One region of the Bradyrhizobium sp. BR 1432 genome, then DNA from elsewhere that is predicted to be linked to it. Evidence: riboswitches for the same ligand, from Rfam matches in the RefSeq annotation. Region 1 holds a riboswitch; the other holds the start of a gene.
The links. Region 1 has a riboswitch for cobalamin ahead of ACSKB8_RS01055 (ribonucleoside-diphosphate reductase subunit alpha). Riboswitches for the same ligand answer to the same signal wherever they lie in the genome.
Positions count from the first base shown of each region.

Region 2: linked by a shared signal. The riboswitch ahead of ACSKB8_RS38015 (TonB-dependent receptor) and the one ahead of ACSKB8_RS01055 (ribonucleoside-diphosphate reductase subunit alpha) in region 1 are both predicted to bind cobalamin.

Region 1 is NZ_JBPUGF010000003.1:163,924-171,173, reverse strand. It holds gene ACSKB8_RS01055 (ribonucleoside-diphosphate reductase subunit alpha) at 1-1,658, opposite strand, end outside; cobalamin riboswitch at 1,779-1,993, opposite strand; gene ACSKB8_RS01050 (HAD family hydrolase) at 2,683-3,363, shown strand; gene ACSKB8_RS01045 (ABC transporter substrate-binding protein) at 3,802-4,710, shown strand; gene ACSKB8_RS01040 (extracellular solute-binding protein) at 4,610-5,182, shown strand; gene ACSKB8_RS01035 (carbohydrate ABC transporter permease) at 5,240-6,202, shown strand; gene ACSKB8_RS01030 (PfkB family carbohydrate kinase) at 6,214-7,250, shown strand, end outside.
Region 2 is NZ_JBPUGF010000003.1:7,827,285-7,834,534, forward strand. It holds gene ACSKB8_RS38005 (NAD-dependent succinate-semialdehyde dehydrogenase) at 1-604, opposite strand, end outside; gene ACSKB8_RS38010 (PepSY domain-containing protein) at 773-2,209, opposite strand; gene ACSKB8_RS38015 (TonB-dependent receptor) at 2,222-4,579, opposite strand; cobalamin riboswitch at 4,695-4,896, opposite strand; gene ACSKB8_RS38020 (histidine phosphatase family protein) at 4,969-5,541, shown strand; gene cobT (nicotinate-nucleotide--dimethylbenzimidazole phosphoribosyltransferase) at 5,548-6,600, opposite strand; gene cobF (precorrin-6A synthase (deacetylating)) at 6,611-7,250, opposite strand, start outside.

The DNA of each region.
Region 1 (7,250 bases):
ATGGTCAGCATGCGACGCCAGAGGTCGCTGGCCCGTACCGTCTTGAAGAGCCGCATGCCACCGGCCTTGGCTTTGGCTTCATAGGCTTCGTACGCCGTCCTGAATGCCTCGCCGTAGAGATCATGCAGGTCTGGCGTCTCGTCCGGCGAGAATAGCGTCCACTCGCCGTCGGCATCGACGCGCTGCATGAATAGGTCCGGCACCCAGTTGGCAGTGTTCATGTCGTGGGTGCGGCGGCGGTCGTCGCCGGTGTTCTTGCGAAGGTCGAGGAATTCCTCGATGTCGATGTGCCAGGTCTCAAGGTAAGCGCAGACGGCGCCCTTGCGCTTTCCACCCTGGTTGACGGCGATCGCGGTGTCGTTGGCGACTTTGAGGAACGGGATGATACCCTGGCTCTCGCCATTGGTGCCCTTGATGTGAGCGCCTAACCCGCGAACTGGCGTCCAGTCATTGCCGAGGCCACCCGAATATTTGGCGAGCAGCGCATTGTCCTTGATCGACTTGAAAATGCCGTCGAGGTCATCGCAGACCGTGGTGAGGAAGCAGGACGACAACTGCGGACGCAGCGTGCCGGAATTGAACAGCGTGGGTGTCGAGGCCATGAAGTCGAACGAAGACAAGAGATCGTAGAACTCGATCGCCTTTGCCTCGCGATCGATCTCGCGCAGCGCCAGCCCCATCGCAACCCGCATGAAGAAGGCCTGCGGCAGCTCGATCCGTTTGCCGTGCTGATGCAGGAAATAGCGGTCGTAAAGCGTCTGAAGGCCGAGGAACTGGAAGTTCAGGTCTCGTTCCGGCTTCAGCGCTGCCGTGATGCTCTGGAGATCGAAGCGGGCGAGTTCTGGATCGAGCAGCTCGGCGGCGATCCCGACCTTCACATAGGCCGGAAAGTATTCGGCATAGCGTGTCGCCATGTCGGCCTGCGAGGCCGACGTGGCAACGCCATAGACGTGCGAGAGCACCTCGCCGCGGAGCTTGTCAAGCAGCAAGCGCGCGCTGACGTAAGCATAATTTGGCTCGTGCTCGACCAGCGTGCGCGCTGCCATGATCGAAGCCAGCGCCAGCTCGTCCTGGCTGATACCGTCGTACAGATTGCGGGTGGTCTCGGCCAGCACGGGCTCGACAGAGACGCCATCGAGGCCGGCGCAGGCTTCGCCAATGATAAGCGCAAGGCGGTTGGTATCCAGCCCGACACGTGAACCATCCGCCAACGTGACGTGAAGGGCCGGAGCGCCGGCGGGCGTCGGCTGCGCGGCTGCGTCCTCGGCGCGCTGACGCGCGCGCTCTTCGCGATACAACACATAGGCGCGCGCGACCTTGTGGTTCTCACTACGCATCAAGGCGAGTTCGACCTGATCCTGCACATCCTCGATGTGGAAGGTGCGTCCTTCGCCCGCGCGCCGCATCAGCGCTGCGACGACCTCGGCGGTCAATTGCTCAACGCTCTCATGCACGCGACGCGAGGCGGCCGCCGTGGTGCCTTCGACGGCCAGAAAGGCCTTGGTCATGGCCACCGCAATCTTGGCGGAGTCAAACGTGGTCACCTTGCCGTTACGGCGGATGATCTGCATGGTCGGCTCGCTTGGCGCGAGCGATTGAGGACGCGACTGGAAAATGGGAGCGGACGCATTGTCCGCGTCGTGCAGGTTCAGTGACATCAATAGGCCCCGTGATGCGTGTTGTGTTTGAACGGGGCTGTAGGGAGGGCGCTGCAGAAACGCCGGCAGTGGAGTTGCCGGACGGTGCATGCAAGCGACCGCCGGGACACCCCGCCCGTGGACGTTCTGACCGTCACGGCAGGTCTCCTGGCTTGCAGGTCGTTGCACTTCCTGTCTTCCCGGCGCAGTCGCACCAGTGACGTCGTTCGGAAGCAGCTCGCTGCTGACAGTTGCGGGGGCAGCGCCGGAATTCCGCGCACAAGGCGCAGTTCACCGGCTTCCCTCTTAGCCACTAAATCTTGCGATTCAGTAGAACCGTGACGCCTATATCTAGTGATGTCCGGGACGCGCTGTCAACACCTGATGAAGGTGCCGGCGCGGACTTGCTCGTGGAATGCTGAAATCTCACGGGCGCCTGCTTCTGACCTCCTGATCCGATGGGCGTTCTCATTCGATACCGAGAGAGCGGCCAGGCTTGCGCAGCCGCGTTGCAACTCGGCCACGAATTGGCTCTCTCCTCTCCAAGCTTACAGCGAAGTTTGGGAGGACTCCGTAGGGTCGGGATAACCACGAACCGCCAAAGCCTGGCTATTTAGTACCAATGTCGCGTTCCAGACAATGTGTTGCGACTTCGACGAGAGATCACTGCTGCTTCACAAGCCTGTCGTGTTTTTCAGGTGATGACCGGTGAGATGGGTCGAGTCACTTCGTTTATGCACTGGTACGACGCTTGCTTGAGATTGTCAGACGATGTGTTCACGTAGCCTAGGCCGAACTTATTCTCCCTCCGACGCTGGGCTCCTCAACAAGAAGATTAGCATGTCGGACGTTGCCGGCGCGTTTCCTTCGCCTTTAACCCGCACCCCATCTGCGCTTGCTAATTCCCGTGTCGTCGTGACTGTGCGGGCATGATGGCATCGATTTCTCATCGTCCACGTCGAGATGCGAACCGCAGAAGGGCAAAACCGCGATTCAATGGCGGATCTTTTCCATGCGCCGATCCATCCCTGCTTAAGGTCGAATCATGAAACCTATTCTTGTCTTTGACTGGAACGGCACGCTGCTCGACGATGCGCACATGCTACTGCAGACGACAAATGCAATACTGGATCGCTTCGGCCGCACAACTATCGATATGGATACGTTTCGGAACCATTGCGACGTCCCACTTTCTATCCTGTATCGCAGTCTGGGAATGTCGGAATCGGAAATTGCCGACGTAGATCGAGATGCGGGTGCAATGTTTCACGACACCTACGAACAGTTTGCGAGCAAAGCTGACCTGCGCGAGGGCGCTCGTAGAATTCTGGAAATGGCGCGCGAGCGAGACGCTTCGTCCATCATCGTAAGCAACCATGTCGTCGAGCCTCTCCAATCGCAATTGCGAAGGCTTGGAATCAATGACTACATTAACGAGGTGATCGCTTTTGAAAGCCGCGCGGCGCAGTTCAAGTCAACGAGCAAAGGTGAGCGGCTTCGTCGCTATATGCAAGAGAACGACCTGAAGCCACAGGCGACCTTCATCATCGGCGATATGCCAGTCGAAACGAATATTGCTCGCGACCTCGGGCTCATAAGCGTGTCCATTACCGGCGGATTTGTCTCCGATTCGCGATTGCAGGCAGCAGAACCGGACTACATCATTCGCAGTCACCACGAGCTGTTGCCGATCTTGCAGGGGCACGGCTTTTTCCGGGATGCATAAACGATAATAAGAACGATGATGCGACGTCCTGCTGCAGCGATCACGCATGTGCCTCAGCTAGGCTGAGAATACCTCGACGGCGGCCATAGACTCTCGCGTTTATTGTAGTGGCCACGAATGGAATTTAACCATTCTGCCGTTTTCCTTGCGGTAGAGCTGCGCGGGTTCGCGCCCTTGGACTATTCAGGCTGCGAAGAATCCCGGTTTGCCGCTCAGACGGTTCGCTATTGTGAGGGCCGGCATTGCGACCCGCTAAAGCCGCGCCTACCGATCCAAGACGTCGTTCGCAAGCCATTCTCACATTACCCAAACTTACCCAACCTTCGTCTGGAAAGGCCGCTTACGGTTGAGAACGGCGGCTAGCTTTCACTTACTGCGGCCTCTGCAAGAGGAGGGGCGCGTGGTTTGCGGGCCAAAGAGCCCATGTCGGAGGGAATCATGCCAAGGACGCTCGCCGTTTTGCGCGGCCATTCGGCCAATTTTGTCAAAAAGGCTCTTATCTGCTCCACGCTTCTGGCCGGAACAGTCATCAGCCAAGCCAAGGCGGACGACATCAACTGGCGCCAGTTCGAGGGCACTTCGATCGTCTGGGCCTACGACATTCATCCCTATGCCGATGCGGTCGCAGCCCAGTTGCCAGAATTCGAGAAACTCACCGGCATCAAGGTGACGCCCGAGCTTTATCCGGACGATGCCTATTGGAATAAGCTGACCATCCAGCTCAGCACAAAATCGCCGAGCTGGGACGTCGTAGGCACGGGCATTCAACCGGCCTGGGATCTTGCGCCAGGCCAATTGCTCGAGCCACTCGACCGTTATCTGAACGATCCGAAACTCACCGCGGCCGGGTACGACTACAAAGATTTCTTCCCTGCATTGCGGGATGCACTGACCTGGAAGGTCAAGGAAGGGCAGATCGAGCCGGGAAGCGGGCAGGTGTGGGCCATCCCACACGGCTTTGAGAATATTCAGCTGTTCTACCGCAAAGACATCCTCGAGAAGCATGGCGTCACGGTTCCAACAACTCCGCCGCAGATGTCCCTCGCGTGCGAGAAACTCAAGGCTGCGGACCCCGCGATCACACCTTTGGGCGTGCGCGGTGTGCGGTTTTGGAGCAGCATTCACACCGCTGCGATCTCGATTGCCAGGTCCTACGGCGTGCATGATTTCATCGTCAAGGACGGAAAGCTCGACACAGGCCTGGACTCACCCGAGTTCGATCGCGTTCCACAAGGACTATGTGGACATGATCAAGAAATGCGCAGCTCCGTCCTTCGCCAACGACAACTGGTACCAGGTCGTCGATGGCATCAATTCAGGACGCACCGCGATGGCGATCGACTCTAACATGTTTGGCTTTTGGAATGATGTGGCTGGCAAGCCCGCCTCAGGCAAGATCGCATTCGCGCCTCCGTTGCGGGCTCCGAACAGCAAGAATTTTGAATCCAACATCTGGATCTGGTCTCTTGCGATGAACGCTGCTTCCCGGAAGAAGGGTGCAGCCTGGCTGTTCATCCAGTGGGCAACTTCAAAGCAGGTCGAGCTGAACGGCGCTGTAGCCGGCAAGCTCGTCAACTCTCCGCGTTCCTCGACGTGGAGCGACAAGGCTTGGCTTGAATACGCGGCAAAGCCTGAATTCAACAATTTCGTCGAAGCGTTCAGGGCCGTGCAAGACAGGGCGCAGCTGGCCTTTACAGCCCGCGTCGGCTTTGCCGAAGCAATGAATGCCTGGGCCGTGGCCATGCAGAAAATGGTCAATGGAGCTGACGTCAAGGCAACGCTATCCGACCTCGCCTCGGAAATCCGTTCGTCCATGTGAAGGTAAAAGGGGCGGCAGATCGAGCTGCCGCCCCTTTGCATATTAGAGAATAGTGAAATGGACCTTCGAGGATTCGACGCAACCGTGACGCTGCAGTCTTCGGCCAGTCAACTGACCTCGTCAAAAGATGATCTGGTCAAGAACGCCGCGCCGGTGCGTGTTGACTGGTGGAGTATTGCCGCGATTGCTCCAGCGATCGCCATACTGCTCGGATTTCTTTTCCTGTTCTTCTATGGCGTATTTCAGTCGCTGACTGACCTCAAGTTCGGTCGGCCGCTGGTTCACTTCATTGGCCTCAACAACTACGCAGCGCTGATCAAGACAGATGATTTCTGGAACAGCATCCGCGGCACTCTGGTCTACGCCGGATCGGCGGTCATTGCAGAGGCCGCGTTCGGTCTTGCACTTGCCAAGCTGTTCGCAACTGAAGTTTTCCTAGCGCGTGTGATGCGGCCGGTCATTCTCTTGCCGCTCGTTCTGCCCCCGATGAGCGTAGCGCTGATGTGGACGACAATGATGGATCCGCAAAACGGGATCATGAACTACTTATTGTCCCTTGTCGGCATCAGCCGATTTGCGTGGATTTCGGATCCGAACACCGCGATGTTCTCCTTGGTCCTCATCGATGTATGGACCTATACGCCGTTCTTCGCACTAATTATCTTCGCTGGCCTTCAGGGCATCGATGATGAGGTGAGGGAGGCAGCCCGCGTCAATGGTGCGAAGGGATGGGCGACATTTGTTCATATCGAGCTGCCGCTGATTACTCCGTACATTCTGATTGCCGCGTTGTTTCGCCTGATCGAATCCCTCAATCAGTTCGACATTGTTTTCGGAACCACGCAGGGCGGGCCTGGGAATAGCACCTCCGTACTTTCGGTGCGCGCCTACATTACCGCATTCCAAAATCTCGCCTTTGGACGTGGTGCCGCCCTCATGGTCGTAAATTGGATGATCGTGCTGGTCGGAGCCTTCGCCATGGTCAAGTTGTGGCGCTTCGTTCGGCGGCGCGTCAGCTGAAGAGGTCGCCCATGCGCTTCAATCGCTCGACCCTCGCAAACCTGGTCTTCAACCTGCTCGTCGGCGTTTGTACGTTGATTCTCGCCTTTCCGCTTATCTGGATCCTGATGATGTCGCTGAAGCAGCAAGCAGAGGTCATGGCCTGGCCGCCGAGCTTCCTGTTTTCGCCGACACTGGAAAACTTCCGCGTCCTATTCGATGTCGCCCAGGCAGGAGCAACGAGCTATGGAACGATCAAAGTCGACTTTTTGACGCCGATCGCGAACAGCGTCCTCATAGCACTCGGCTCTGTCGTCCTTTCCTTGGCTGTGGGAGTGCCGGCCGGTTACGTGCTGGCGAGGCGGGACGTACCTTTCAAGGAAGACATTGCCTTCTTCATTTTGGGTTTCCGTTTCGCCCCCGTCCTTCTAGTGGTCATCCCGCTTTTCAGTGTTTTCCAGGCGATTGGATTATATGACACCTATATCGGCATGATCTGGGTCTACCAGGTCGTCACATTGCCGATGATCGTTTGGCTGAGTCGCTCCTATATCGAAGACATCCCGAAGGACATCGAGGAGGCGGCCGCCATGGATGGCGCCAAGCCAGCAAGGGTCGTGTGGCACATCGTGCTGCCGCTTTTGAAGCCGGGCCTGATCGGCGCCTCATTGCTCATCTTCTTGCTGGCCTGGCACAATTTCGCCCTCGGTCTGATCCTCAGTTCGACCAAGGCGCCGGTGACCGTCGCTCTTCTCAAGCTGCTCAATCCCGGCGTGCAGTTCTATCCCGTCATGGCCGCAGGGCTGGTTGTGACGATGATCATTCCCGTCATTCTAATCGTCATCGGACAGCGTCACCTCGAACGTGGCCTTACCTTTGGTGCCGTGAAATCGAGTTCCAGGCCATTGATGTTCTTTGGAACGACAAATCTCGATCTATGCTTCCAGGTCGACCGGCTTCCAACGCCAGGTGAAAGCGTGATGGGCACGCTGATCCGCTACGCGGGAGGTAAGGGCGCCAATCAGGCTGTTGCGGCCGCCCGCCTTGGGCTCGAGCCAAACTTCTACAC
Region 2 (7,250 bases), 7.7 Mb from region 1:
GTTGGACGACACCGGGGGGAATGCCCGCGTCAGCATAGGCGCGCACCAGCTCCATGCAACTCGCCGGCGTCTCTTCCGGTCCCTTGACGATGATCGAGCAGCCGGCGGCGAGCGCGGCCGAGATCTTGCGCACTGCCTGGTTGATCGGGAAATTCCAGGGCGTGAACGCGGCGACCGGGCCGACCGGCTCCTTGGTCACGAGCTGGGAGACGTTGCCCATCCGCGGCGGCACGATACGGCCATAGGCGCGGCGGGCCTCCTCTGAGAACCAGTCGATGAGGTCGCCGGCCAGCATGGTCTCGCCCTGGGCTTCGACCACCGGCTTGCCCTGCTCCATGGTCATCACCGGCGCGATCTCGGCGGCGCGCGAGCGGATGATGTCGGCCGCTTTCCGCATCAGCTTGTAGCGGTCGAACGGCGAGGTCTTGCGCCAGACCTCGAAGCCGGCCCTGGCCGCCTCCAGCGCGCGGTCGAGGTCCGCACGCGAGGCGTGCGGGGTCTTGCCGATCGGCTGGCCGGTGGCGGGATTGAGGATGTCCTCCGACTTGCCGGACGTGCCGTCGGTCCACTCGCCGGCGATGAACATCTGAACTTTCGGGTACATCCTTGCTGCCTCCTGCATGATTTTCGGTCTTCGACGGGTTGCTGCCGCCGCTTCGAGCGAGCGCAGAGCTACACCGAAAGGCGGCCGGCGAAAAGGCGTCAATGACGATAGGGCAAGGCATTGCTGATCTGCCGACCCGACCGTATCGAGCCGCAGTTGCGCCTTAATTCAGGCTGCCAGCGACGACCGCAAGCGCCGCCAGCCGATGACGATGCCGGTGATGGAGAAGGTCAGCCCGAGCGTGCAGAGGCTGACGATCACCACATCACGCAGCCGCGGGTGGGCCAGCAAGACCGGGAAGTCGAGCGTGTGCAACGCGCTGTAAAGCCAGCGGTAGGCGCGCCGCGACGGATCCAGTCTTTGCAGCACGCCGCCGTCGCCGCCATCGATGTCGAACCAGAGGTCGCCGTCACAGCGCGAGCGGTAGACCGGTGCACCCGGCGTTGTGGATGGCGCGGGGTAGTCGTCGCTATCAGGAAGGACGGACGGTAGGCCGCAGCCGACTGCAAAGCGCCCCGTCAGAGCCTGAATCTCGTGCACATCAAGGAATCCCGCCAGTCCATCGCGCGGCGCATCCCCTCTCCTGCTCAAGGTCTGACGGCCGAGGGCGACCCGATCGCGCCGATAGACTTTGCCGTTGAAGGCGAACCATTCGGCCTCGCGCGCCGCGGGAGATATCGGTTGCCGATCGAGCGATGGGGCCTCCCGCCAATCCGGCGCGGCGTTCATCAGGCCGGCCTCTGCCGGCGTCAACTGGCCGCGCGAGAACAGCCGGCCGTGATCCATCGAGAGCCAGCCGCTGAAGATCCAGGTCAGCACGAAGACCGTCGCTGCGAGGCCAATGAGGTGATGCAGCGCATGCCAGCCACGGTAAGGTGTGGAGATTTGCCTCTTGGAAATCCTGATCCGCGCGATCCCGAGCACGGCGCCCAGCACAGCCGCGATCAGGGCCAGCAGCACCAAGGTCCAGACCACGCGGTCCCACAGGGACCAATTGCTGCGCAGGATGGTCGGATAGATCCAGTGCAGCACGCTGCCGACAAGATTCCAGCCGCGCTCGCTGCGCGTCGTATCAAGCACGATCTCGCCGGTCGGCGACGAGACATAGACCTCCGTCCCGGCGGCATCGCCGAGGGCAACGCGAAACAGCGGTCGATGACGATCGAAGCCGTTCGGCACGCTCCACTGATCGTAATCCGCACGGCCGACAATCGTCGCATGCGAGGCATCGATCTCGCGCTGGCGCGCATGAGCCTGCGCAATAGCCAGTGCGACGTCAGCGGATTTCATCGACGCGTCGTTCCCGTCGGCCGCACGGATCGCGCGCTGACGCGATGGACCCGAGACGATGTAGACCGCGCCGTCACTCCGCTGGATCAGCCGAACGCGCGTGGCATCCGCGATCCCGCTCGTAGCGACCGCATCCGCAACCGTAATCTTCACCTCTCCGCGATTCACCGGCGCGAGTCCGGCAAATCGCTCCGCTTCTGTGAGCGACGGAAACGGAACGAAGTGCATCACGATTCCGCTCGCGAACCACATCGCGAACAGCAGGCAGAACGCGATCCCGAGCCAGCGGTGCAACAGGACGATCGCGCCAATCATGCGGTCACCGCCCTACCATTTGAACGCGGCCGAGATTTCATAGGTCCGCGGTGCGCCGAGCAGGATCTGGTCGGGATAGAACGGGTCGCCCCAGATCGCATAGCGCTTGTCGGTGAAGTTGCGCACCCGAAAGGTCAAGCGAGCCTGGTCGACGGCATTGAAGACCGTCTTGGGGATGTCGACGAAGGCATAGACGTCGGCGACGGTATAGGCCTTCATCGTCACCACGTTGGCATCGGTGTTGTAACGGTCGCCGACATGACGGCCGGTGATGCCGAGCTCCACCGGCCAGGGCGTGAAGAAGCGCCAGGATGCGCCGGCATTGGCCACGATGCGCGGCACGTTCGGCGGCGTATTGCCGGAGAACGAGCCACCGACAAAATTGTAGTCGGCATAGTGCGCATCGACATAGGCGATGTTGCCCCAGAGACGCAGGGGCTCGATCGGGCGAACGGCCGCCGCGAGCTCCACGCCCTTCGACTCCTGCCGCCCGGCGATGTTGAGCTGCATGCCGCCGGCTGCGGCATAGACGTTCTTGCGCACGATGTCGTAGGCGGAAAACGACCACTCCGCCCGGTTGTCCCAGAACAGGTGCTTGAGGCCGGTCTCATAGGTGCGCGCGGTGGTCAGGTCGAGCGGCTGGGTCGGCCCGAGCAGGAAGATGTTGTTGGCGGAGATGTCTGCGCCGGTGGCGTACTGGCTGAAGAAGGTCAGGCCGGGCACGGCCTCCCAAGTGTAGCCGATGCGCCCCGTCACCGGCGCCCAGTCTTTCGTGAACGGGAAGCCGGCTTTCACAAGCCCGGCGGGGTCGGTCGAATTGCGGTCGAGCCCGATGTGCTCGACGCGCAGGCCACCGATTAGCGCGAAAGTCTGCGTCAGCTTCAGCCGGTCCTCGAACGACAGCGCCTCGTTGTCGATGCGCGCGGTCTGCTGCTGGATCGTGAGCGGGCCGTAAAAGCCGCGGTTGGGATCGACGAGCGAAACGGAATCGCCGGGGAAGTTTGCCGCGCCCGGCCTGACGAAGTCGAGATAGCTTGACGAGAGCGTCGTGACCAGCCGGTTGTCGAAGCCTGCGATGTTCGCGTCCCAGATCAGGTCGGTGACGTTGCCCACCAGCCGCTGGCTGTGCGCGACATAGAAGCGTTCACGATCGACCATGTTCGTTGTGGAATTGAACGCCTCGATCTCGTTGTTGAACCAGGTCCGTTCTGCACCATAGCCATAGGCCTGACTCTTCAGCGTCAGGTCAGGCGCCAGCTTGAGCTCGAAGCCGCCGCGCAGCCAGACCTCCTGGGCGACGTTGCGGTTGTCGAGGACGTTGTAATTGGTGTTGAAGGTACGATCATCGATGGTGACGGCACCGAGATTGGTTCCGTTGTAGTTCGAGACGTAATTGCCGGAGACGATGCCGCTCGTCGCATGCGAGCCGCTGAAGGCGATCGGCACCAGCGGCGCGCCCCAATAGGCCTTCGAGCGATCCTCCCGATATTCGATCGCGCCCCAGACCTTGAGGCTGTCGGAGATGCGGTAGTTGAGCTGGCCGGACGTGCCGAACATCTTGACATTGGTATCGTCGGCAAAGCCGTTGAGCGTGGAACGGCTGATGTCAAAGCGATAGTCCAGCCCCTGCACGTTGGTGCTGCCGCCGGAGCCGTAATGGGCGCGGAACGAGTTCAGGGAATCCCAGGAGAAGTCAGCTTCATTCCGGATCGGTCCGGTATGCGGCTGCTTGGTGACGAAGTTGATGGCGCCGCCGGCGGCGCCCTCGCCCGAGATCAGCGAAGCCGGACCCTTCAGGAATTCCACCGCCTCGAGATTGGCGGTATCCGCGATCCGCGAGGTCATGTTCTGCGGACCGATCTTGATGCCGTTGTAGAGCGTGTTGATCTGGCTGTTGGTGAAGCCGCGCATGGAGAAGGCCGAAGGTTCAGCCGGATTGTCGCCGGAGGTGACACCGACTGCGCCCTGCGCCACCTCCGATACGGTGCGATAGCCCTGCTCGCGCATCGTCGCGGCCGAGATCACCTCGACGGTCGCCGGCGTCTCGCGCACGGTGAGGCCGAGTCGCGAGGCGCTTTCGGCCACGGCATTGCTGTTGAGCGGCGTTGGTGCCGCGGCGGTCGGCACGACGGGCTTGGGCGCTGCAGATGCGGCCGCCGGTCTGCGTGCAGCTGCACGGCGAGCGCTCTGCGCCTCCCGGCCCGCCGGCTTGGCCTGCTTGCGGGATTGCGCCGGCGACACCTCGACCGGCGGCAGGGGTTCGCCGGCCTGCTGCGCTAGCGCGGCAGATACATCGGCGGCGGCTAGTGACGTAAGAGCTGCGGAGGCAAGCAGGAAGCGGCGCGGTCGTACAATGCGGGTGGAAGACACAGTTCGAAACCTCGGTATGACGTCAGTGGCACGTCACAGCGAACGAGGTCTCACCCTGGGCCTGTCAGCCGTCCGATGAAGCCGAATGTCTGTACTCCCCGACCGACATCTTCGCGTGTGACCACGGCTGACGGCAGGTCTCCTGGCTCGCGGGTCGTGACCGCTTCGTCGCCTTCCCGGGACCGAGGACCCAGTGGCTTCTGACGAAGGATTCACCGCTTACAGTTGCGGGGGCAGCCGCGGCATTGGGGACAAATTCCCCGCACCGCATTCCCTTTTCATCCCCTCTCGGGGAAACCGTCGAAGCCATCTAGGATTACGATCAAGACAGAGTCAATGTGCAAGCTGCGGCGTTATTGCCACAGCAACCAACTTCCTCGGAGATGAGCATGGAAGGCGAGACCTTCCTCTGGCTGATACGGCATGCGCCAGTCGACGGCGTCGCGGGGACGATCCATGCGGCTGACGCGCCGGCTGATCTCGGCGATCGCGCGCAATTGCAGGTACTGCGGCAGTGCTTGCCGCCAGACGCTGCGAGCTATGCCAGCCCGTCGCGGCGCACGGTCGAGACCGCGCAGGCGCTGGGACTCGCGCCCAAGTTGATGCCTGAATTCAGTGAACAGGATTTTGGCGCATGGACCGGCCGTCGGCATGACGACATCGGCGCGGCTGGCGACGAGGCCTATGCGCAATTCTGGAGCGATCCGGCGCGCGGACGTCCGCCGGGCGGCGAGAGCTTTGAGGATCAGGTCGCGCGCGTCCGGCTGGGGCTCTCGCGGATCGGCGCGGGCTCCGCAGCGCTCGTCGTGCATTCCGGCACGATCCGCGCTGCGCTCTGCATCGCGCTGGATCTGACACCGCAAGCCGCCTTGCGCTTCGTGATCGATCCGCTGTCGCTGACCCGGATCGACCGGCTCGCCACCGGGTGGCGCGTCGTTTCCGTCAATCAGCGGTTGGCCTGAGCCGGATCAGCTAGGGCGATCCGGTACATTGGCCTGCGCAAACGTCGCCATGCCGTTGTGGAGCGCGCAGGCCGACCGCACCAGCGGCAGCGCGATCGCGGCGCCCGATCCCTCCCCAAGCCGGAGATCGAGGCTGATCAGCGGCTGCACGTTCAGCGCACGCAGCACCAGCCGATGCCCCTGCTCTGCCGATTGATGCGACGGCAGCAGGAACGGCCGGCACGACGGGTTGATCCGCACCGCCGCCAGCGCCGCCACCGACACGATGAAGCCGTCGATCAATACAGGGATGCGGCGTTGCGCAGCCGCGATGATCGCGCCTGAGATCGCCGCGATCTCGAGACCGCCGACGGCACACAGGATGTTTTCGGGCGAAGCCCCCGCAATGCCATGGCGCGCAATCGCGGCATCGATCACCCGCGCCTTGTGGGCGCGGCCGGCCGCGTCGACGCCGGTGCCGCTGCCGGCGATCTCCTCGGCACTGATGCCGAGCAGGCTCGCCGCAATCGCCGCCGAGGTCGTGGTATTGCCGATGCCCATCTCGCCGAAAATCAGCAGATCGGGCTGATTGGCTGCTGCGCGCGCAACCGCGCGCTGACCGGCCTCAAACGCGAATGCCAGTTCCGCAGGTTCAAGCGCAGCTTCCACGCTGAAGTCGCGCGTGCCAGAGCGCGGCTTGTCGGTGACGATTCCCGCCATCTCCTCCTGCGCCAACGTGCCGGTGTCGACCACCTCCAGGCTGGAGCCAAGCTCACGCGCCAGCACCGAGATCGCGGCGCCGCCGGAGGCAAAATTCGCCATCATCGCGATCGTCACGGCTTGCGGATAGGCCGACACGCCCTGCGCGACGATGCCGTGATCACCGGCGAAGACGATGATCGGCACGCGCGCGGCACGAGGAGATTCCGTCGCTTGCAGGCCCGCAAGCTCTATCGCCAGTTGCTCGAGCCGGCCGAGCGCGCCGGTCGGCTTTGTCAGTTGCGTCTGCCGCGCGATGGCTGCCTCGCGATGATGCGCGGAGATCTCGGGGCACTCTTGGTAGACCCATTCGGGGAGCATGCTGCCTCGCTTAACGCGTGCGCTTGAGAATGTAGCTGTCCATGATCCAGCCATGCCGCTCGCGCGCCTCTTGCCGCATTGCGACAATACGCGAGCCCACTTCGGCCAGCGCGCCGGACATGACGATCTGATCGGGCATGCCGAGATAGGCGCCCCACCAGATCTGAAGCCCGGCGGGATCGAGCGATTGGAACGCCGTGCCGCCGTCGAGCATCACCGCTACGGTATCGACGCCTTGCGGCCAGCCGCCTTCGCGCAAGCGCCGCCCCGTCGTGACCAGGAACGGCTCGCCGATGTCGTTGAGCGGCAGCGCATGCGCTGCGCACAGCGCCTGAATCGAGGTGATGCCGGGCACGACCTCGATATCAGGCAACGGATTCAATCGCCGCGCAATTCGCAGCGAGGAGTCATAGAGCGAAGGATCGCCCCAGATCAGCAGCGCAACCTTGCCCTCGCCGGCGAGATGATTTGCGATCGTTTGCGACCAGATCGCGGCCACGGCATCGTGCCAATCGTCCACGCCCTTGCGGTAGTCCGCCTCAGCCGCGTCACGCATTGGCAAGTCGAACTCGGCGATGCGGGTGCTCGCGCTGGTGAGCACGTTCGCGCAGATCGTCCGCCGCAGATCCGCAAGATCGGATTTCGCCGTC